One region of the Allobacillus sp. SKP2-8 genome, then DNA from elsewhere that is predicted to be linked to it. Evidence: a T-box and tRNA genes for the amino acid it is inferred to sense, from the RefSeq annotation. Region 1 holds a T-box; the other holds one or more tRNA genes.
What was found. The T-box of region 1 lies ahead of FPQ10_RS03915 (valine--tRNA ligase). A T-box ahead of a tRNA ligase gene usually reads a tRNA of that ligase, here a tRNA-Val.
Positions count from the first base shown of each region.

Region 2: it has a tRNA-Val gene. The T-box ahead of FPQ10_RS03915 (valine--tRNA ligase) is inferred to sense a tRNA for this amino acid. The anticodon was not compared.

Region 1 is NZ_VMHF01000002.1:127,064-138,818, reverse strand. Features, by position in the region: gene FPQ10_RS03955 (LiaI-LiaF-like domain-containing protein) at 167-646, opposite strand; gene hemA (glutamyl-tRNA reductase) at 835-2,199, shown strand; gene hemC (hydroxymethylbilane synthase) at 2,389-3,321, shown strand; gene FPQ10_RS03940 (uroporphyrinogen-III synthase) at 3,321-4,097, shown strand; gene hemB (porphobilinogen synthase) at 4,094-5,071, shown strand; gene hemL (glutamate-1-semialdehyde 2,1-aminomutase) at 5,086-6,375, shown strand; gene FPQ10_RS03925 (LysM peptidoglycan-binding domain-containing protein) at 7,155-8,270, shown strand; gene FPQ10_RS03920 (hypothetical protein) at 8,267-8,455, opposite strand; T-box leader at 8,560-8,783, shown strand; gene FPQ10_RS03915 (valine--tRNA ligase) at 8,835-11,486, shown strand; gene FPQ10_RS03910 (bifunctional folylpolyglutamate synthase/dihydrofolate synthase) at 11,569-11,755, shown strand, end outside.
Region 2 is NZ_VMHF01000001.1:590,234-601,988, forward strand. Features, by position in the region: gene FPQ10_RS03015 (ABC transporter permease) at 1-407, opposite strand, end outside; gene nikB (nickel ABC transporter permease) at 422-1,363, opposite strand; gene FPQ10_RS03025 (methyl-accepting chemotaxis protein) at 1,782-3,074, opposite strand; tRNA gene FPQ10_RS03030 (tRNA-Val) at 3,615-3,686, opposite strand; gene FPQ10_RS03035 (hypothetical protein) at 3,768-3,962, shown strand; gene FPQ10_RS03040 (carbonic anhydrase) at 4,048-4,428, shown strand; gene FPQ10_RS03045 (alpha/beta fold hydrolase) at 4,529-5,353, shown strand; gene FPQ10_RS03050 (hypothetical protein) at 5,394-5,717, shown strand; gene FPQ10_RS03055 (flavodoxin family protein) at 5,707-6,327, opposite strand; gene FPQ10_RS03060 ((2Fe-2S)-binding protein) at 6,389-7,192, opposite strand; gene FPQ10_RS03065 ((2Fe-2S)-binding protein) at 7,372-8,181, opposite strand; gene FPQ10_RS03070 (ABC transporter ATP-binding protein) at 8,159-8,983, opposite strand; gene FPQ10_RS03075 (FecCD family ABC transporter permease) at 9,020-10,072, opposite strand; gene FPQ10_RS03080 (FecCD family ABC transporter permease) at 10,069-11,070, opposite strand; gene FPQ10_RS03085 (ABC transporter substrate-binding protein) at 11,300-11,755, shown strand, end outside.

The DNA.
Region 1 (11,755 bases):
ATTAACTCAAAAGGTTCATGATTATTGCTGGCAAAAAATCAAACATAATCGGGTATTTAACTGTTCTAATGTCTCTGTTCCGGATTAAATTTTATCAAAGCAATCTTGCTGCGAATGACATTAGCATTCTGTACATATAATCCTCTAAACCAGATTCATCTCGACACTATTTTTTGAATAAAAAGAAGGCGCCAAGACCGATCAACAAGAAGGGCCAAAATTGTTCAATTTGCATAAAGAGGTAGTCAACCCAACCAAACCATTTCGGTAGCGTGATGGAAGAAATGCCGATTAGTGAAATGATTACCAATATAAGGCCAATCATAACCCCTTGATTTGTTTTGTGTGCGCGGAGTAAGAATGAAAAACCAACAATCAACGTATACATACCCCAGTGATCAATCCAATTATGCCAATGGTGTAAGGCATGAAAATGGATGCCGAGACCAGTAAGAATACCTCCCGGCAAAATGGATTCCGGTTGTTTATTTAAATATCCTTGTGCTAAAAAAGCCATTCCCAAAATGATTAAAATGGTAGGCCATGTATCAAAACGGGAAAGAATTGGTATAGAATACTGTTGTAAAACAAAAAATAGTCCAAATCCGATTAATAAGACTCCGATAAATGTTTTGGATTGTTTCAAAAAACCACTCCCTAAACGGTTTTCTTGCTGTAACTTATCGGTTATGATAGGCTACTATATGGAATTAAAATCATTCTAATATAATATAAGTTTCATAATTCGTTCAAAGTAGTTAGCAAGTGAGCGATACTTTGTTTGTTATACTGAATTCATAGATGATTGTACGATAAATGAGGGGTGAAAGAAAGATGCATTTTATTGTATTGAGCGTCAACTACCGAACAGCCCCGGTTGAAATCCGTGAAAAACTGGCTTTTTCAGATGAACATTTAAGTGAAACAATGCTCGAGTTAAACCAAGAAAAGAGTATTCTTGAGAACGTAATTGTTTCCACCTGTAATCGAACAGAGTTATACGTCGTAGCGGATCAATTACACACAGGGCGTTATTATGTAAAACGGTTCTTAGCTAACCAATTCTCATTAGAACTCGATTATGTTAAAAAATATATTGAAATTAAAGAAGAGACCGATGCAGTACGTCATTTGATGAAGGTGACAGCAGGACTCGATTCGATGGTCTTAGGAGAAACACAAATTCTCGGGCAAGTTCGAAAAGCTTTTCAGGTTGCTCAAGAAGTTGAGTCTTCAGGTTTGATCTTCAATCAACTATTCAAACAAGCAGTTACGGTAGCGAAGCGAGCTCATCGCGAAACAGCGATCGGTGAAAATGCTGTTTCCATTAGTTACGCCGCAGTAGAATTAGGAAAACAAATTTTTAGTGACCTAAAAGAACAGCATGTTGCCATATTAGGTGCAGGAAAAATGGGCGAGCTCGCAGTAAAGAATCTACATGGTTCTGGGATTCAACAAATTACCGTTATTAATAGAACTTATGAAAAGGCGAAAGAAGTCGCTGATAAGTTTGAAGGCTTTTCTAAGTCTATGGACGAACTTGATGATGTCCTGCAAGAAGCGGATATTCTTATTACATCCGCATCGACGGATTCCTTTATTATTACGCGAGAACAGTTAGCACCATTAGTTAGTCGTCGAAATGGAAAGCCATTATTCTTAATAGACATTTCCGTACCACGAAACATCGATCCATCTGTAAGTGATTTGGACGGTGTGATTGTTTATGACATCGACGATCTTCGAGGAGTCATTAATAAAAACCTGGAAGAGAGACAGAGAGCTGCGAATGCAATTGAACAAATGATTGATACAGAGTTGGATGAATTCAACGAATGGATTCAAACACTAGGCGTCGTTCCGGTGATTTCAGCATTGCGCAATAAAGCTCTTTCCATTCAGGAGACGACCATGGCATCTATTGAACGGAAGATGCCTGACTTAACCGATCGAGAAAGAAAAGTATTGAATAAGCATACGAAAAGTATCATCAATCAAATGTTGAAAGAGCCTATTCTTCAAGCGAAAGAAATGGCTGGCGACGAAGAAGCCGAAGAGATGCTGAAATTATTTGTTAAGATCTTCGGGATCGAAGAAGAGGTCCAAGAAGAATTGGAATTCCAAAATAATAAACATCATAGTCATAAAACAGTTAGTCAATCCCTACCGATTGCTGGCTTGATCAAAGCAATTCAATAAATCTAATGATATGTTTAGCGAATATAGACTAACGATGACAAAACAACCAGGAGGCAGTCTTAGTCTTCTGGTTGTTTTATCTATGCAAGCGTAAAGAATGCCAAGAGAACAAACATGGGATTATCTTTTACAAATAGATATAACTTTATTACTATTAATGATAGATAGTAATTCTAGGAGGAGTTTGACATGCGAAATATTGTCGTTGGTACAAGAAGAAGTAATCTAGCCCTCACTCAAACGGAATGGGTTATTAATGAATTGAAGAAAAAGACAAATGACTATACATTCGAAGTAAAGAAGATTGTGACTACAGGAGACCGTATTCAAAGCGTAACGCTTTCTAAAGTCGGTGGAAAAGGTCTTTTCGTAAAAGAAATCGAAAAAGCAATGTACGACCATGAGATTGATTTGGCTGTACATAGTATGAAAGATATTCCATCTGAGATGCCAGAAGGTTTGACGATTGGATGTATTCCTGAGCGTGAAGACCACCGGGATGCGTATATTGCAAAAGACCATGTGAAGCTAGATGACCTACCAGAAGGGGCAATTATCGGAACGAGTAGTTTACGACGAGGTGCACAATTACTTGCCTATCGACCTGACTTAGAAATTAAGTGGATTAGAGGGAACATTGAAACACGCCTCCGTAAGTTGGAAGAAGAAGATTACGATGCCATTCTGTTGGCTGCGGCTGGACTGAAACGCGTCGGCTGGGACCCTAGCATTGTCACTGAATTTTTAGAATCAGATGTCTGCTTACCGGCTATTGGTCAAGGTGCCCTAGCGTTAGAATGTCGTGAAGATGACACTGAACTACTTGAACTGATCCAGCAAATTAATGACGAATATACTGAAAAAACAGTGAAGGCAGAACGTAAGCTACTCAATATGCTGGAAGGTAGTTGCCAGGTTCCAATTGCAGGATATGCAACGCTTGAAGACGATGAAATTGAGATCCGTGGGTTAGTCGCTTCCTCTGATGGCAAAACGGTCATTCAATCAACAAGAAGAGCGAAAGATCCAATTGAAGCAGGTCGACTAGTTGCTGAAGACTTAATCGAGCAAGGTGCTGAGAAATTAGTTGCGGAAGCAAAAGCGGAAATGGATGAATCCTAATGAGTGCAACACCCAGAGAAGTACGGGTTTTTCTATCCAGACACTCCTCACAGGCAGAAAAATTCACCGAACCGTTGAAAGATGCACCGTGTGATGTTTCCTGTGTACCTGTGATTGAAACGGAGATCTGGAAGAGAGAAGAAAATGTACAGTTTTTAAAGCGTTTCAATGAATTTGATTGGCTTTTCTTTACGAGCGCAAAAGGTGTCCGGTTTTTTTATGAAACAATCGCCTGGTTAGGTTATGACATGATCGATTTGTCTAATAAAAAAATAGCTGCAGTCGGTACAGGTACTGCAGCTGAAATTGAAAAAAAAGGCCTAACTGTTCACTTCATACCGAGTACATTCGATGCTGAACATATGGGAGAAGAATTTCTCGAAATTGACAGACCTAAAAATGTATTATTAATAAAAGGGGAATTGTCGAAAACAACGATTGATGAAAAGTTTGAACGGCAACAACTTTCTTTTGAGAATATGTATGTTTATCGAACGGTGATCAATTTCTCAGCACAGGAGCAATTAAACCAGCTATATAAAGAGCGGCCGTTTGATTACTATGTTTTCACTTCACCATCATCTATTCATGCCTTTTTTACATTATTAGATCAGACGCCAGGAGAAATATACGAAAAGCCATGTTTTTGCATCGGTGCAACTACCCAAGAAGAGGCACTTCAGACAGGTTTTACAAAAACGTATGTACCAGAAGAGTATACACTTCACGGGTTGGCCGACCGTGTGAAGCAAGTGCTTGAGGAGGAATTAAAATGAGTAATACATTTGACCGGCATAGACGGCTAAGAAGAACACCCGCTATGCGTGATTTAGTAAGAGAGACACAATTGCATAAAGAAGATCTTATTTATCCGTTGTTTGTTTTGGAAGAGAACGGACAACGAAATGAAGTATCATCCATGCCAGGAGTGTATCAAGTTTCACTGGATCGGTTAGCAGAAGAATTGAAAGAGATTAACGCGCTAGGAATCCAAGCTGTGCTTTTGTTTGGCATACCCAAAGAGAAGGATGAAGTTGGTTCACAGGCATATGACAGTGAAGGGATCATCCAGCAAGCAACCCGTTTAATCAAAAAAGAATACCCTGAAATGCTCGTCGTTGCGGATACTTGCTTGTGTGAATATACTTCACATGGACATTGCGGTGTCATTCACGATGAATATGTCGACAATGATGCCTCTCTACCATTACATGTACAGACTGCTGTATCTCAAGCTGAAGCAGGTGCTGACATTATTGCCCCGTCAAACATGATGGATGGTTTCGTTAAAGAAATTCGGAAAGGATTAGACGAAGCAGGATTTGAAAACATTCCGATTATGTCTTATGCAGTAAAATATGCTTCTGCTTTTTACGGTCCGTTTCGCGATGCGGCCGATAGTACACCACAATTCGGCGATCGGAAAACGTATCAAATGGACCCGGCTAACCGCATTGAAGCATTGCGTGAAGCAGATTCGGATGTTGAGGAAGGGGCAGATTTTCTCATCGTCAAACCGGCACTTAGTTACCTTGACATTGTCAGAGAGGTAAGAGATCGGTATACATTGCCTGTTGTAGCTTATAATGTGAGTGGTGAATATTCATTGATCAAAGCAGCGGCACAAAATGGCTGGGTCGACGAAAAAGCCATTGTTATGGAAAAGATAACTTCCATGAAGCGGGCAGGTGCTGATTTGATTATCACTTATTTTGCAAAAGATGTCGCAAAATGGTTAAGTGAATCCTAAGGAGGTCTTTCAATATGAATCGTTATGAAAAATCCCAGAAATTATTTGAAGAAGCAAAAGATTTATTACCAGGGGGAGTCAACTCTCCGGTTCGTTCGTTCAAATCAGTCGATATGACACCTATTTATACGGAAAAAGGTAAGGGTTCGCGCATATTTGATGTGGATGGTAATGAGTATATTGATTATGTGCTCAGTTGGGGACCTTTAATTGTTGGACACGCTCACGATGCGGTTGTCTCCAAGTTAAAAGAAGTGATGGAAAAAGGAACGAGTTTCGGTACAAACGTCGAGTATGAAAATGAACTGGCGAAGATTGTGATCGATCGTGTACCTTCTATCGAAAAAGTCCGGATGGTTAACTCGGGTACAGAAGCTACAATGAGTGCACTTCGTTTAGCTCGGGGATATACAGGAAGAGATAAAATTTTAAAATTCGAAGGGAACTACCACGGTCACGGTGACTCGCTTTTAATCAAGGCTGGTTCCGGCGTCGCGACGTTAGGATTGCCGGATAGTCCCGGAGTACCTAAGTCAATTGCTCAAAATACCATTACTGTTCCATATAACGATATGGAAAGTGTGCGCTATGTTTTTGAACAATACGGCGATGAATTAGCAGCAGTCATTGTTGAACCGGTCTCTGGAAATATGGGTGTTGTACCACCAGTTAATGATTTCTTACAAAACTTACGCAAAATTACCGAAGATCACGGAACATTACTCATTTTTGATGAGGTCATGACAGGTTTCCGTGTTGGTTATAACTGTGCGCAAGGTCATTTCGGTGTCACACCAGATTTAACATGTCTCGGAAAAGTTATTGGTGGCGGACTTCCTGTAGGTGCCTACGGCGGTAAAAAAGAAATTATGCAACGAATCGCTCCAGAAGGCGATATTTATCAAGCAGGCACATTATCCGGTAACCCACTTGCTATGGCAGCAGGTATTGCAACCTTAAATCAATTGACAGAAGAGTCATATGATGCGATTAATGAAAAAGCCGACCGCCTTGTTGAAGGACTTCAGGAAGCGGCTAAAGAATATGGTGTTCCATTACAAGTAAACCGTGCAGGCTCTATGCTTGGCTTCTTCTTTACTGATGAAGAAGTGATCAATTTCGAAAAAGCACAAACGTCTGATCTCAAATGGTTTGCTACGTATTATCGTTTAATGGCAGAGCAAGGAATTTTCCTTCCACCTTCACAGTTCGAGGGAATGTTCCTATCGACTGAACATACAATGGATGAAATTGAGCAGACCATTGAAGCTGCACGTAATGCATTTAAAAAATACAATAAGTAAGTAATGAAAGACCGAACGATTTGGATAAATCAATCGTTCGGTTTTCTTTATTTTACTGACACTTCGTAACACTTTGCCTCGACCCACAGAACATAAGAAGACAACTGCGACCATAATAAAGTTTTCTATGGCTCGAGATGTGTGTTTGTTGATCCATTATGAAATTATATGACATTGGTGTCTGACAATTAATAGGCTAGCTCCAATTTGGCAGATCCAACATCAACAGTCATCAGCCGCACTTCAGCAGTGAGGATCGAAACATCAGCAGTCATCAGCCAGACTTCAGCAGTGAAGAGCGAAACATCAGCAGTTATCAGCCGGACTTCAGCAGTGAAGAGCGAAACATCAGCAGTTATCAGCCGGACTTCAGCAGTGAAGAGCGAAACTTAAGCAGTTATCAGCCGCACTTCAGCAGTGAAGAGCAAAACTTCAGCAGTTATCAGCCGGACTTCAGCAGATAAGAACAAAACTTCAGCAGTCAGACTCAACCATCAATAGTCGTCCGTTGCATTTGCATTCACTTGACTGCAAACGTCTGCATGTTTTGATTCCATCTTCGACAATGTTAATAAAACATTCCTCTTAGCATCAAAAAGATCAATTAATCCCTTTTTCTAATCCAGAACATAACTGAAAATTACTCTCGAAGTCGCTTTCTTTCATGAAGTTTTCATTTTATCGAATATGAATCATATAGATTAGAGAAAGGTTCTGTTTTCTTTGATGCGAATATCAAATCACTCAGGATTTGAAAAAAGGATATAGGGAGGATGCTTATGACCAACAATAAGGAACCATATGCATTTAAAATTTATGAAAAAATTAATTTTCGACAAGGAGAAGAGGTGGATGACCTTTACAGTATCTCAATCGATCCCGAGGTAGATGTCATCCAAGAATCGAATTATATTCAGTTAAGAGGAGTACTGATTGTTTCGGGGGATTATCAAACTATGCCAAAAAAAGAACCCCTGTACATTGTTGATGATGAAGAGGAGAATGTTGTACAGCAAGTACGAACGTTGGACAATGGATTTATGACTTTTCAGTATCCAATTCCAGTGGATATTACGGTTCCGACAGATCGTGTGCAAACGGATCATCGTGTTGAAGTAAAGGTAGATTTTTTTGATTATGAACTTCCGGAACCTCATACACTAAATATTCAATCAAGCATTCGAATCGATGGGATCTCCGAACGGGAAGCAGAAGATACCTATCCTGAACAATCAGCACCATCTGATTTTGAATTAAAAGAGTTCCCAACCTTTCAAGATCAACAAGAAGATTCCAACCAATCTGATGAGCAGGAAGTAAATGCGGAAGCAGAACAAACGGCAGAACAAGAAACAGCCCAACCGGCAGAAGAGCCATTTGAAGAAGTCGCCAATACAACGGATTCTGAAGAAGAACAAAAAGGAAGAGAATTTTTCAAAAAAGATAAGTCACAAACATTAGCTGAGTTCTTCAATAAAAAGAAATCCAATGAAGATGAATTAGAAGAAAAACATGAAGAAAAAACAGAGGCTAAGAAAACTGACACAGACTTGTACAAAAAAGAACATGCGGAATCGACTGAAGTAGATCACGAGGACACTGACTTTGATGATTATGAAGTGAGCGCTGCTGACCCAGAAACAGAAGAAACTGAAGTAGGTCAGAAAAAAGAAGCCAGTGGGTTAAGTTATTTGTCCAAATTCTTTCGAAACGACGAGCCTACATCTTCACAATTGACAGTTCGTTTTGTTCAAAAAAATGAAACATTGGAATCAATAGCTGAATTTTATAACTTACCTTCTTCGAAACTGGAACGAGTGAACAATTTAGATGATTCTACTGCGCTTGAGGAAGGCGATGTTATTTATGTTCCGAAAACAGCAAAAAAGAGTTAAATCCATTTGGACCGAAACATAATGAAGATTCCTATAAAAATAATGCACAAAAACATATCCAATGTCGTAGGTAAAAACAGTGTACGTAAAACCTGATAGCAGACGACTGGGAGAATAGAGTATTCCACAACGATAATGACTCGGCGAAACCCATGAGGGAACCGGTAGCGATGATATTTACCCACTCGGATGACCTCCTTTTGTATAGAATATGAAAAATGCGGTAACACTGTGTATTAATTCATTGATTTTGATGCATTCGTTGTTTATAATAATGATAATCGAATAAACGTAAATGCCGTAGGAGAAGAGTACAGGTTGAACACCGACAGAGAGGGAAACAATTGCTGAAAGTTTCCTCGGATTGAAAACTTGGAAGGTCGCTCTGAATTGGCAGCTTCTTTGAAATGATAGTAGAAGAAGACGGGAAAACCGTTAACAGGTGAGATGCACAGTGTAATTATGCTGTGAACAAAGGTGGTACCGCGAAATTTAAATCTTTTCGTCCTTTTTATAAGGATGGAAAGATTTTTTTATTTTCATAATAAAAAAGGAGGAAATGAAATGGGTGAACAAAGAGAAACCTCAATGGCGCCAAAATACCATCCGGAAGAGGTAGAGAAAGGCCGCTACCAATTTTGGATGGAAGGAAAGTTTTTTGAAGCGGAAGAAAATGATCAAAAAGAACCGTATACAATTGTCATTCCACCGCCAAACGTTACGGGAAGACTGCACTTAGGTCATGCGTGGGATACGACATTGCAAGACATTTTGACACGCTATAAGCGCATGCAAGGATATGACGTTTTATGGTTGCCTGGCATGGATCACGCAGGAATAGCAACTCAAGCAAAAGTCGAAGCCAAGTTAAAAGAAGAAGGCAAAAGCAGATATGATCTTGGACGAGAAAAATTTCTTGAGCAAGCCTGGGATTGGAAAGAAGAGTATGCGAGCTTTATCCGAAGCCAATGGGAAAAACTTGGATTAGGTCTGGATTACTCAAAAGAACGATTCACACTTGATGAAGGTCTATCCAATGCTGTCAAAGAAGTTTTCGTATCCCTTTATGAACAAGGACTGATTTATCGGGGACAATATATTATTAATTGGGATCCAAGTACAAAAACAGCTTTGTCTGATATCGAAGTGATTCACCAAGAGGTCAAAGGTGCATTCTATCACATGAGATATCCACTAAAGGATGAAGATGGATTTATTGAAATCGCGACAACTCGGCCAGAGACGATGCTTGGCGATACAGCGGTCGCTGTTCATCCAGAGGACGACCGGTATAACCATCTAATTGGTAAAAAAGTAATTCTACCAATTGTTGGCCGAGAAATTGAGATTATTGGTGATGATTATGTCGATATGGAATTCGGTTCTGGGGCGGTAAAAATTACACCCGCACACGATCCGAATGACTTTGAAATTGGAAACCGTCATAACCTTGAAAGAGTCTTGGTTATGGATGAGGGTGGCCAGATGAATAAAAACGCGGGCAAGTATGAAGGCATGGATCGTTTCGAATGCCGAAAACAGCTCGTAAAAGATCTACAAGAGGAAGGTGTTCTTTTTCATATTGAAGAACATATGCACTCTGTAGGACATTCCGAACGTAGCGGAGCTGTCGTTGAACCTTATTTATCAACTCAATGGTTCGTCAAAATGGGTCCACTTGCTGAGGAAGCAATCAAATTACAACAGACTGAGGATAAAGTCAATTTTGTCCCAGAACGTTTTGAACAAACGTATCTCCATTGGATGGAAAACATCCGCGATTGGTGTATCTCGCGTCAATTATGGTGGGGACATCGAATTCCAGCTTGGTACCATAAAGAAACAGGTGAGTTATATGTCGGTCGAGAAGCTCCAAAAGATCTAGAGAATTGGGAACAAGATGACGATGTCTTGGATACATGGTTCTCCTCTGCTTTATGGCCTTTCTCAACGATGGGCTGGCCAGATGAATCCAGTGAAGATTACAACCGGTATTTCCCAACGAGTGCACTTGTGACAGGTTATGACATCATCTTTTTCTGGGTATCCCGAATGATTTTCCAATCTAAGCATTTTACGGACCGTCGACCGTTTAAAGATGTGTTGATTCATGGATTAGTTCGTGATGCAGAAGGTAGAAAAATGAGTAAATCACTAGGAAATGGTGTCGATCCGATGGATGTCATTGAAAAGTATGGTGCTGATTCATTACGCTACTTTTTATCGACAGGTTCTTCACCAGGACAGGACTTGCGTTTCCACTGGGAAAAAGTTGAGTCGACTTGGAACTTTGCCAATAAAATTTGGAATGCTTCAAGATTCGTTATTATGAATTTAGAAGATTTCGCTTATGAGGATCTTGATCTTTCGGGCGAAAAATCAGTTGCCGACAAATGGATCTTGACTCGATTGAATGAGACAATCGAACAGGTAACAAGAAATATCGATAAATATGACTTTGGTGAAGCGGGAAGATATCTATATAACTTTATTTGGGACGATTTTTGTGATTGGTATATAGAGATGGCGAAGCTTCCGTTGTATGGTGAGGATGAGAAACAAAAACGTACGACTAAATCTGTCCTCATTCATGCATTGGATTCAATCATGAAATTACTTCATCCATTTATGCCATTCATCACAGAAGAAATTTGGCAGCACATCCCACATAAAGGAAAATCCATTACCGTAGCAGCATGGCCACAAGTGAATGAAGCATACACTGACCAAGAAAGCGCCAAACGGATGGAACGACTTGTTGCAATCATCCGTGCTGTCAGAAATATTCGAGCAGAGGTCAATACACCGATGTCGAAAGAGATTCGTATCCTAGTTAAAGCGAGTGACGAATCAATCGTGAATGAGCTGGAAGACAATCGTCATTATTTAGAGAAATTCTGTAATCCTGAAGACTTACAGATTAGTACAACCATTCAAGCACCAGAACAGTCCAAAACAGCAGTCGTCAGCGGTGCTGAGCTATTCTTCCCTCTTGAAGGTTTAGTGAATTTAGAAGAAGAATTAAGTCGATTACAAAAAGAACTTAACAAATGGCAATCTGAAGTAGAATTGGTTCAGAAAAAATTATCAAATGAAAAATTCGTTCAAAAAGCCCCTGAAAAGCTTGTGCAACAAGAAAGAGACAAAGAAAAAGATTACTTGGAAAAACGCAAGCTTGTGGAAGAACGTATTCAAGAACTCGAAGAACTCAAATAATTTTTGTTATAACATAAACTGTCTGACACAATGTAGGCAGTTTATGTTATTTTAAATACATAAAAATAAAAGGATGAATAATGTGAATGGAAATGAAGCAATTGAATGGATTCATCAACAATTAAAATTTGGTATTAAACCAGGTTTGGATCGAGTTCAACAGTTATTAGAATACTTAGGACATCCTGAAAAGGGATTGAAGCTTATTCACATAGGAGGAACGAACGGGAAAGGTTCTACCGTGACTTATTTACGAAATCTACTTCAGT
Region 2 (11,755 bases), on a different contig from region 1:
AAGTCTACGAATCTCATAATGATACTATCTAATTTACGATAATAGCCGGCAAGCAACCCTAGAATGATTCCACCAAATAAACCAATACCGACAGAACTTAATCCAACTAATAATGAAATGATTGCTCCATGTGCAATTCTCGACCACATATCACGGCCATAATTATCCGTACCTAGGAAATGACCTTCCGATCCAACACCTAGTTTTGTCCTTTCTAAATTTTGCTCGTATGGTCCATAACTCGTAATAATCGGTGAAAATATAGCGACTAGAACAATCAATGTAATGATGATAATCCCTATTAATGAAAGTTTATTTTTCATAAGACTTTTAGCTACTTCAACGAACCGATTTGTCGTTTTCTTTTCGGTGTTTATATTCTTCTCTGTTTCAGTAACTGCAGACATCTGATCCCCCCTTTCTAGTCATAACTGATCCTTGGGTCAATAAGCGTATAAATAATATCTACGATTAAATTGACTACTACAAAAATGGCCGCTATCAATAATACGGTGCCTTGAACGATTGGAAAATCACGCGCTGCAATGGCGTCGATCATTAACCTTCCGATACCATTAATTGCAAACACCTGTTCAGTGACGATTGTTCCTCCAAGTAATGAACCGAAGTTAATTCCAATAATTGTGAGTACTGGTATCATTGCATTTTTCAACGTATGTACCCAAATCAGCGGCCGCTTTCTTACACCTTTTGCTTTTGCCGTTCGAATATAGTCAGAACGAATTACTTCAAGCATCGAGGACCTCGTCATTCTCGCAATCAAAGCTGCAGAAGCTGTTCCTAACGTTATTGCCGGAAGAATCAATTCTTTCATACCTTCAAATGTATAAAAGGGTGAATTTAATCCTCCAACAGGCAAAAGCTGAAAGTTAACGGAGAAAATTAGAATGAGTATAGTTCCTAACCAGAAGTTCGGTATAGAAACACCAACTAACGCGAAAGTTGTACTCGTCACATCGACCCATGAATTCTGTTTTCTTGCAGAAATAATTCCAGCAATGATGCCGATTAAGACTGCAACGACCATACTGGCTACCGCTAATTTAACCGTTGTAGGAAATCGAGTAATAATAGCCTCTGTCACTGCCTGATTCGTTTGGTACGAATAACCGAAATCCCCTTGCAAGATTCCACCTAGGTAATCAAAATATTGTACGAGAACTGGACGATCAAGGCCCATTTTATCTCGTATAGCCTCCAAATCTGAGGAAGTAGCATTCGGTCCCCCTATAACGGTAGCTGGATCACCTGGAGCTAAATGCATGCTCATGAACACCAAAAAAGAGATACCTAGCAAAAGGAAAGTTAATTGTAATATACGACGGACGATCATCCCGATCATTCGTTCACCCCCATTCATCAGAATTTTCTTGCTTTTTTATGTATTCTATTTTACATATGTTCGAAAGTCAACCTATTATTCTGAATAAATTTAATTTTTTTTAAAAAACGCTTACATTTTTTAAGAAAATGAGACGTATTAACTACATTTTGTTATCTAGAGTATAAAAATGTATAAACAGTTAAATTGAATTGTGTCCTCAGTTTGTTTTGATAAAGGATATTGTCCCTTATAAAACTGTCAACTTAGACTTATTTTGTTCTGGATTGAGTTTAGACGCGTTTTTTCTGTGACATCAAATTCCATATCATTTAAATTTCTAAATCTAATTGCCTAATACATTGATCCTAAATTTCTTAAAAGGAATACAAAAAAACCTCCATCCTTAAAGGAAAAGAGGTTATAATATTGCTCTTATTTAATTTAGATTAAACCGTTGAATCTGCTTATTTAAACTTTGAGCTTGGCTTTCTAATTCATTTGCAAAGTGATTAACATCTTCAATTGTACTCGCTTGTTCTTGAATCGAGGCATTGACTTCCTCGGTACCAGCTGATGTTTCTTCTGCGACTGCGGCAACCTCTTGTGACTGTGAAGCCGTTGATTGAATGGCTTCTAACTGTTCATTTACTAATTCGGAAATCGAATCAATCTCTGTTGCGACTTCTTCTACAGAATCGGCAACTTCTTCAATCGCTGCATTTGTTTTAACACCGTTTTCTGACTCAACCCTTGCTGTCTCTACATTTTCATTGATTCGCCCAACAACATTACCGACATCCTTTTGAATCGCTGCAATCAATTCAGAGATGTTTTTAACGGCTTCAGCACTTTGATCCGCCAGCTTCCGAATTTCCTCAGCAACAACTGCAAAACCTTTACCATGTTCTCCTGCACGAGCCGCTTCAATGGACGCATTCAATGCAAGCAAGTTTGTTTGCTCGGCAATATCACCAACCATCGTAATAATCGTTTCTACTTGCTTCGTATTTTCTTTTAAGCGATTAACATCCGTCAAAGAAATTTCCTGGTTCTCTGTTAACTGCTGGATGCCATTAACTAATTGATTGACAACCATTTTCCCATTTTGCAATGTACCTAACATCGAACGCGATTTATCCCTTGAAGTAGAGGCTTTCTCTTGAACATTTTCAGCTAGCTCAGTAACCCGCTCAACCGACTCAACTGTTTGTTGGATTGCTTCTGAAGAACTTTCGGACCCACTGGCAATTTCATCGGTCGCTGAACGAATTGTATTTGAATAACTCGCAAGTTCTTGTGAAATAGATTTCATTTTAATAACTGTATCATTCGTGTGTTCAAAATGCGTATCAATATTCGTAACGGTATCTCTTAGATTTGTCAGCATCTGATCAAACGCCTGTCCTAAGGCACGAATTTCATCATCCGAAGAATGAATATCAATTTCTTGGTTCAACTGTCCATCGGCGGCTTCTGAGGCTGCGTGCTCTAATTTTTCCAAAGGCTTTGTAATGAACCGAGCAGCAAAAAAAGCTAAAATTCCTGACCAAATAACCCCTAACAATAAGGTTAAGGTCGTAAATACTTCCATGGAAACAGACCAATACTGCGTAATGTAATCATAGACTACATACAAAAACAAAGCACTCATCGAATATGTAATGATTGCTAAAATTGTTGTGAAAAATATTAATTTTTTACGAAGTCCAAAACGATATTTCTTTTTCATGTACTCTCCCCCGATTGCTAGATTGATCAAAAGCTACGTATATATAAATTCCGATCTTCAATGATACAATTATTTCGATCGGAGTTGTTACCTTAGTCCTATAATTATATCGGAGTATTCTACGTTTATTTAACAGTCATTTGGACAATTATTTAACAATACAACGACACCTTGTTCACTCTATGGATCATATCGGTTGGATTTTGCAAATTTGAAGTATAGATACGGATTGAGAGATTCGAAAGGTGAGAATATACTAATTTGTGAATTGGAGAAATTAAAAACGCTCAAGTAATAAATAGTGGTTTAGGAATCTATACGCTAGCAAAATTCCAAGGGGTACTAAATTGTATACAACCGCTGATCAATACGAGAAAGGTGATGCCCCATTCATCATTTTGGTGGAGTATAATGATGAAGTGCTTGTTTATGATGCACTTGTTGATGGGTAATTGGTGGCTGGATACCAATCTATGCTTTCCATATTTCAGACATAAATAAAAATCCCCCAACACCAAATGTGTCAAGGGATTTCAGGTATGACTCCGATTGGACTTGAACCAACGACTTCCACCCTGTCAAGGTGGCGCTCTCCCACTGAGCTACGGAGTCATTTGAGATAAAGTTTTTGTCGACAATTACTAATATAATGTTTTATACTGAACTTGTCAATCTTTTTTTGGAGGTTTTATTATGATCGCCAGAATACTTACTTTTCTGTTAATTGGCGGACTACTATTGGCAGCAATTGCCGTAGCAGCACCTCAATACTTAACTGAATTTTGGATTGTTTTAGCGCTTTTATTTTTAATTGGTATATCGACCTTAGTTATTATTTACTTAAGAAGGGCTATATCCTTAATCAAGGAAATGAATGCTAAGGAGTAAATTGATTCATTTTTTAGATATTACTTTCAATTCGCACTCCCTTCGAATAAACTATAGGTAAAGAGAGTCTTTGGGAGGGGTTATGATGTCAAACCAATTCGTAACAGCAATTAATTGTATGGATGGCCGTGTACAAGAGCCGGTCATTAAATGGATGAAAGAAAAATACAATGCTACCTATGTCGATATGATTACAGAAGCAGGTCCGAACAAAACACTCCTTTATGGAACCGACGAAGATAGAAAAAGAATTAGGGATAAAGTGGACATTTCCTATCATAATCATGGTTCTAAAGTTCTCGCTATCGTTGGCCACCATGATTGTGCAGGTTATTCACTTGAAGACTCTAGAAAAAAAGAAAAAATTAAATCAAACGTACAAATGTTTAAAGATTTGGGTTATGAAATGGAAATCATCGGACTTTTTGTAAATGCAGATTTTGAAGTCGAAGTTGTAGTTGATTAATAAGATGCCGTTCAAGTGATTCATCATGCTTGAGCGGTTTTTAAATGCATATTTTTAATCCGTTTGGGGAACCTCGTTTGTATGGGATTGGGGTGTAAAAATGGCAGATGTTCAACTGACAAAAGAAACAATTGAAATCAATCATACAAAGATCTATTGTGAGCATGCAATAAACGATCGGCCACCGTTATTCTTAATACACGGCTTTCTTGCCTCTACATACACGTTTAATCGAATAATTCCATTATTGGCTGAAGATTTTTCAATAGTGGCATTCGATTTACCAGGGTTCGGGAGCAGTGAGAAATCTACTTCTTTTAATTATTCATTTGAGAGCTATTCACAGTTCGTCAATGATTTAATGGATTACTTTCAATTGGATAAAGTTTTTATTGCAGGACATTCCATGGGTGGCCAAGTTGCTTTGTACACTGCGAAAAACTTTCCTGATCGTGTAAATAAGCTCGTATTATTAAATAGTTCTGGTTACTTAATGAGACCTGCACAAAAATATGTGACAGCTTCTTATCTTCCTTTTTTCCCATCATTTTTAATGCGTTATTTTAAACGAATAGGTGCTGAAAAAACATTACAAAATGTTTTATATGATCACTCGCTGATTAATCAAGAAATGATTGATGTATACGAAAAACCTTTTTTAAAGAAAGATTTTTATCGCTCATTAGTACGTCTCATCAGGCAGCGGGAGGGCGATCTATCTCCCGAACAACTTCGTTTAATTCATCAACCTACATTGTTGCTTTGGGGGAAGAATGATAAAATCACCCCCCTTCGAACAGGAAAACGACTGGCAACAGATTTACCGAATGCAACCTTGAAGGTATATGATCAGACTGGACATCTGATCACAGATGAACGACCGAAAGAGATTGTTAAGGAAATGAAGCAATTTTTACTTGAATAGTCCATCTTTAATCACTTTTGATTAACTGGTGGTCGAGCGGTTGCATCACTTTGTCGAGCGGCTGCATCGCTTTGTCGAGCGGTTACAATGCTTTGTCGAGCGGTTGCATCGCTTTGTCGAGCGGCTGCATCGCTTTATCGAGCGGCTGCATCGCTTTGTCGAGCGGTTGCAATGCCTGGTCGAGCGGCTGCATCGCTTTGTCGAGCGGTTGCATCGCTTTGTCGAGCGGTTGCATCGCTTTGTCGAGCGGCTGCATCGCTTTGTCGAGCGGCTCGAGTGTTTTGCAATGCCGACGCCAAGAAAAAGCCCTGAACGAAGAATCACTCCTTCGTCCAGGGCTTTTATACTTACGTTTATTTTGTAACATTTCCCTCTGCAGGGATTGGTTTCGCATTCAACATTCGTGCGAAATGAGTAGTGTTATAAGCTAGCGTTGTAATGGCGTTTTGGGTGAAGTCGCTATCTGTGCCAGCTTCCATATAAGACGGACCTGGTCCTGCTTCGCCTACCCAATAGGCATCGGCGTTTGGTGGGATTGTAAATCCTAGATGGCTCAATCCATAAATGATGTCGTGTGAGGCATGCTTAGCGCCGTCCTCATTACCTGTAACGACTGCCCCTGCTACACGGTTATAAAATATTTCTTGTCCTTTGTCATTCGTTTGCCCACTGCTTCCGTTCAGTCGCTCTAAAGCCTTTTTGGCCAAGCTACTTTTCTCACCTAACCATACTGGTGATCCAAGGATAAAAATATCTGCATTAAGGATTTTTTGGAGGATTCCAGGCCATTCATCACCCTCACCTAAATCATCTGAAATTCCAACAGGAATATTGTAATCGGCCATCCGCAATACTTCTACTTCAACGCCTTCTTTTTCATAAACTTTTTTCTCCTCATCAAATAAGGCTTCTGTATTAGATTTTTCACCACTTTTCTTAAGTGATGTGTTTAAGAATACACATTTTAAAGCCATAAAAAATACCTCCTATCTATAAATTCTTTTCCCGTCAGATAGGAGGATTAAACGAAGTTGGTTACTGGACCATCTCTACAGCCATGACGTGACGTTTCGTTCGCATGCATGCTTCTTTATTAACATCCGATTTCGGACAACCTTTACAATACTTACCGCTATTTGTTTCATAATTAAAGCAGCATGTCCGGCGTACACGGACCGGTTCATCTTTACCTTCTACTTCAATTTTATTAGTATAAAAGCGTTGTAATGGGTTGAAGCTCGTTTGGAAGAATTCCCCCTTCAATTGGAGGAGATAAGCAAAGTCATTCCATGCTTCCTTTTGTTCATACAAGTTCAATACTTCACTTTGTAACTTCGATTCATATAATTTATAAATATAAACAGCCACATTCTCCCATAACAAAGGAGTTGGCACTTTTGCGACTTTGTTGATTGCCTGAACATAATAGGAAATCTCACGGATACTTTTTTCCAAATATGCATTGCGGTCTGCACGATTAATTACTTCTGTTACTTTATCTGTCTCGCTATATAAGTAAGGCATCCATTTTTGTTTTTTCATCGCTGAAATGATATATCGATTGTCGGCACTAAAGTCTATTTTTTTATTGAAAACAGCTACGGTATATAGAGCAGGAACGAATAGTATGTTTGTTAAACGTTTTATTAGTTGTGATCCTACAACCAATAACTGGTCTGTTTGCAAGATTTCACCCGTCTGCTTTAGATAATCATATAGATAGCCTTCATCTAATAATGATTGAACTACAACAGGTTGGTCAGTTAAGTTGTTTTGAAATAAAATTCGAAATGTTTGTTGTAGCTGTTCTTTTTCTATTCTTGTAAGCGTCATTTCCATATTGATCATCCTTTACGAATTAACCTTTTCATGATTTAACAAACCTCAGACATTTTTAACAACTCAATCTATACCTCATTATAGCTTAAATGATAATCATTCTCAAACATAGTATGTCAATGATTAAAATGACACAAAAAAAACCACAGCTTATTTACTGTGGCGTGAATGGCTCTATCTCATTGTTTGATTGCTTCTATAGGCAAAACCTGTCTTTTCGTTACCATACATGCAGCCTTATTGACGTCTGTCTTTGGACAACCTTGGCAATACTTTTTTCCAGCCTTTGTTTCATAGTTGAAACAACACGTTCGTCTGATACGGATCGGTTGATCATTTCCTTTTACATCGATTTTATTTGTATAAAAACGGTGTAATGGATTAAACTGTTCGTCAAAACACTGCGGATCAAGCTGTAACAAGTAAGCAAAATCATTCCATGCTTCTTTTTGTTGGAGTAATGTAAGGTCTTGATCCTTTAACCGTGTCTCATATAACCAGTAAATATAGACCGCGACATTTTCCCATAATAAAGGCCTTGGCACTTTTGCTACACGATGGACAGCTGTAATGATTTTTGCGATTTCTTGAATGACTTGTTGGAGATAAAGTTCACGGTCGGATTGATCCTCAACAGAAGTTGCATTCCAATTTTTCTGATATAAATGGGGCAACCATAATCCTTCTTTTATTCTCGATACTAAATATAAATCATCCATTTGTATGTTTAATTTCTTTTTGGAAGTGGCTAATAAGAAAAATGCTGGAACAGTTAAGATAAATCCAAGTCGTTTAATAAATTGAGAGCCCAGTGCCAATAGCTGATTTGTTTGAAACTGTTCCTTCAAATTCGGCAAGTAGGTTGATAAAAATTCTGCGTCACGTAATTGTTGGAATGAAACGGATGTATCTGTTTCATCCAAATCAAAAAGAATTCGAAATTGATTTTGGAATTGCTCTCGATTTTCAGGCATCCATTTTTCTTTCATGGTCAGCATCCTTTTTAAGTCTTCCCCTACTGAATGGAATACACATTGGTGTTCCACTATGCGGGTCATTCATAATTTGGCAACGAAGACCAAAAACATTCGCCACTAATTCTGGTGTTACGATAGTGTCTGGGTCACCTTGTTGATAAATATTTTTATTGCTGATTGCTACGATATGATCAGCGTAACGACAAGCAAGATTGATATCATGCAACACCATCACGATTGTCCGATTTTCTTCCTCATTCAAATCACTCAACAAATCCAAAATATCAATTTGATGCGTCAAATCTAAGTAAGTCGTTGGTTCATCGAGTAAAATAATATCTGTATCTTGCGCTAAATTCATCGCAATCCAAGCCCGTTGACGTTGTCCACCGGAAAGTGAATCTACTTTTCTTTCGGATAAATCTTTTACTCCGGTTACTTCCATTGCCCGCTGAACCGCTTTTTCATCTTTCTCAGACCATTGATTTAACCAACTCTGATACGGATACCTTCCCTGTTTAACAAGTTCAAGAACAGTCAAACCTTCCGGAGCTACAGGTGATTGAGGTAATATCGAAAGCTTCTGGGCAATTTTTTTCGTTGGCGTCCGCGCAATATCAGCTCCATCTAATACGATAGATCCATCTTTCGGTTTTAGCAAGCGTGCCAGTGAACGAAGCAATGTCGATTTCCCAGAACCATTCCCTCCGATGAATACAGTGATTTTTCCTTTTGGAATCACTAAATCAAGCTCTTCAATGATGTCTTCTTCTCCATAACCTAGCGTCAATGCATTCGTACGAATGGCATCCATTCCAAACACTCCTTTCAGGTCGATCATTCTGAACCTTTATTGATTTCTACTTTTGTATAGCAAATAAATGAAATACGGTGCACCGATCGCTGAAGTGAGCACACCTACTGGGACCTCAAGCGGTGCGAATGCCGTGCGTGCAATTAAGTCAGCCGCAATGACAATACATCCACCGACCAAAGCTGAGACTGGTATAAGCGATCCAAAAGATGAACCAACTAATCGTCTAGCCATATGCGGAGCCATCAAGCCAACAAATCCGATTCCTCCCGCAAATGCGACTGCGATTCCAGCTAAGGAAGTACTAAGGGTAATCAACATGAATCGGTCACGTTGAATGAGGCTACCTGCATTCGCTGCAAGATCCTCACCTAGCTCCTGAACATTTAATCTTCTTACATAAACAAACAAAATGGCCATCAAAAGAAAGAACCACGGAATAATTGTCCAAACTTCACTCCAATTTGCACCATTTACACTTCCAGTAATCCATATATTTGCTCGTGAAGCCGTAAATATAGGTCCTAAAATCATAATCATGGTTGTAAATGCTTGTACAGCAGCTGAAACTCCTATACCTATGAGTACTAACCGTATGGGTTTGATTCCACCTTTTTTCCAAGCAAGAAAATAAACAAGAAAGCCTGTGACAATCGCTCCTATAAATGAAGCAAGTGGTAACCACTGAATACTGACCGTTAATGTATTGCTCCGATCACTGAAAAAGGCTAAAAATCCGACGGTCGCGAATGCAGCCCCGCCTGTGATTCCGATAATATCCGGAGATGCCAATGGGTTACGAATCATGCCTTGCAGAATCGCGCCTGATACGGCTAATCCAGCACCTGCAAACAGGGCCATTAATACACGAGGCATTCGAAAAGATTGTACGACTAAGTTATTCATGTCTGAACTGGAGTCGAAAACTGCTCTGACTACTTCTAGTGGTGACACTTTTAATTGTCCAATGCCTAAGCTTAAGATAATTAATATGATTGTTAATAAAACTAAACCGATCACATAAGCAATAGATCGATAATTCATTAAGAAGGAAATGTTTCCAACCCGAAAAGGCACATATCTTTTCATTCGTTAATCCCCCTTCTCGCAATGTAAATAAAGAAGGGAACCCCGATGACTGCAGTCATGACACCTACCGGAACTTCTGCTGGCATAATGATATACCGTGCTCCAATATCGGCGATCAATAATAGTACTGCACCTAACATACCACTATAGGGAATAACCCATCGATAATCAATGCCAACCATCCATCTTGCGACATGTGGAATGACGATTCCAATAAAACCGATTGGTCCTGCAACTGCAACAGCTCCCCCTGCTAACAGAACAATTGTCAATGCGGCCAACACTTTGATTAACCATGTTTTTTGTCCTAAACCCTTAGCCAAATCTTCACCCATCGCAAGGACATTAATTTGCTTACCAATCAGTAAGGATGCAACCAAGCCAGTTAGTATATATGGAAAAACTGCAGTTAATATGTTCAAATCCCTTCCTTGCACAGAACCTGCAAGCCAAAATAACGCCTGATCTAATGATTGCTCATTTAATGTAAGCATCCCTTGTGTCAAAGATGAAAATAATGCCGCAATGGCTGCACCAGCCAATGTCATTTTAATCGGTGTCAAGCCATCTTTTCCTAATGTGCCCAATGAATAAACAATGATGACCGCTAATGTTGCTCCTAAAAAGGCCAACCATGTAAATGACATGAGTGATGTCATTCCGAAAGCGGTAATTCCAAGGACAACGAAGAAGCTGGCCCCAGCATTCACACCAAAGATACTTGGTGAAGCTAATGGGTTATTCGTGATCCCCTGCATAATGGCTCCAGCCATCGCTAAGCTTGCTCCGACTGCTGCAGCAATGAGCGAACGCGGGATTCGGGTATCTTGAATGATAATATGCTCATTCGATCCATCAAAACGAAGAAAAGAATCGATGACCATTTGCGTATCAACTTTTGTCAAACCCCAGATGACACTTCCCCACATAAAAAATAGTACAATAATTGAACCAATTCCTAGTCCAATCCATTTCCCTTTATTTTTTTCTATCATAATGAAGTTACCTTTCCACACTGAAACTCCGTAAGTACGGGCAAAAAGCACTAGCTTTCACCAGTCTAGATGAACGTGCCTAGCGTGTCAAAACAGAAAACGCTTATCAATTAGCTTTTACAAAAAAAGATAAATAAAATTTAATAATTTTGTTGACACTCTTATTATAAATGATTACGATTGTTATTGTAAATGATAATCATTCTCACCAAGGTGAATGGAGGAACAGAAAATGAAAAAAAGCATATTTTATTTAATTACTGGTTTACTCGTATTATTCTTAGCTGCTTGTGGCGGAGATGATTCGTCAGAAGAAAGTGGTAGCAATGAGAACGGTGACAACCAGACTGAAAGCGAATCAAGCAATACTTATGAAGTAGAGCATGCGATGGGCACAGCAACCATCGAAGAAAATCCGGAGAAAATCGTCGTATTGACAAATCACGGAACAGAAGCTTTACTCTCTTTAGGCATCACACCAACTGGCGCCGTCCAATCGTGGGTTGGCGATCCTTGGTATGAACATATTAGCGACGATATGCAAGGTGTTGAAGTCGTCGGTACGGAAAGCGACATTAATTTAGAAGCAATTGCTGCTCTTGAGCCTGACTTGATCTTAGCAAACAAAATGCGTCAAGAAGAACATTATGAAGCCCTTAACGCTATTGCACCAACGGTCATGGAAGAA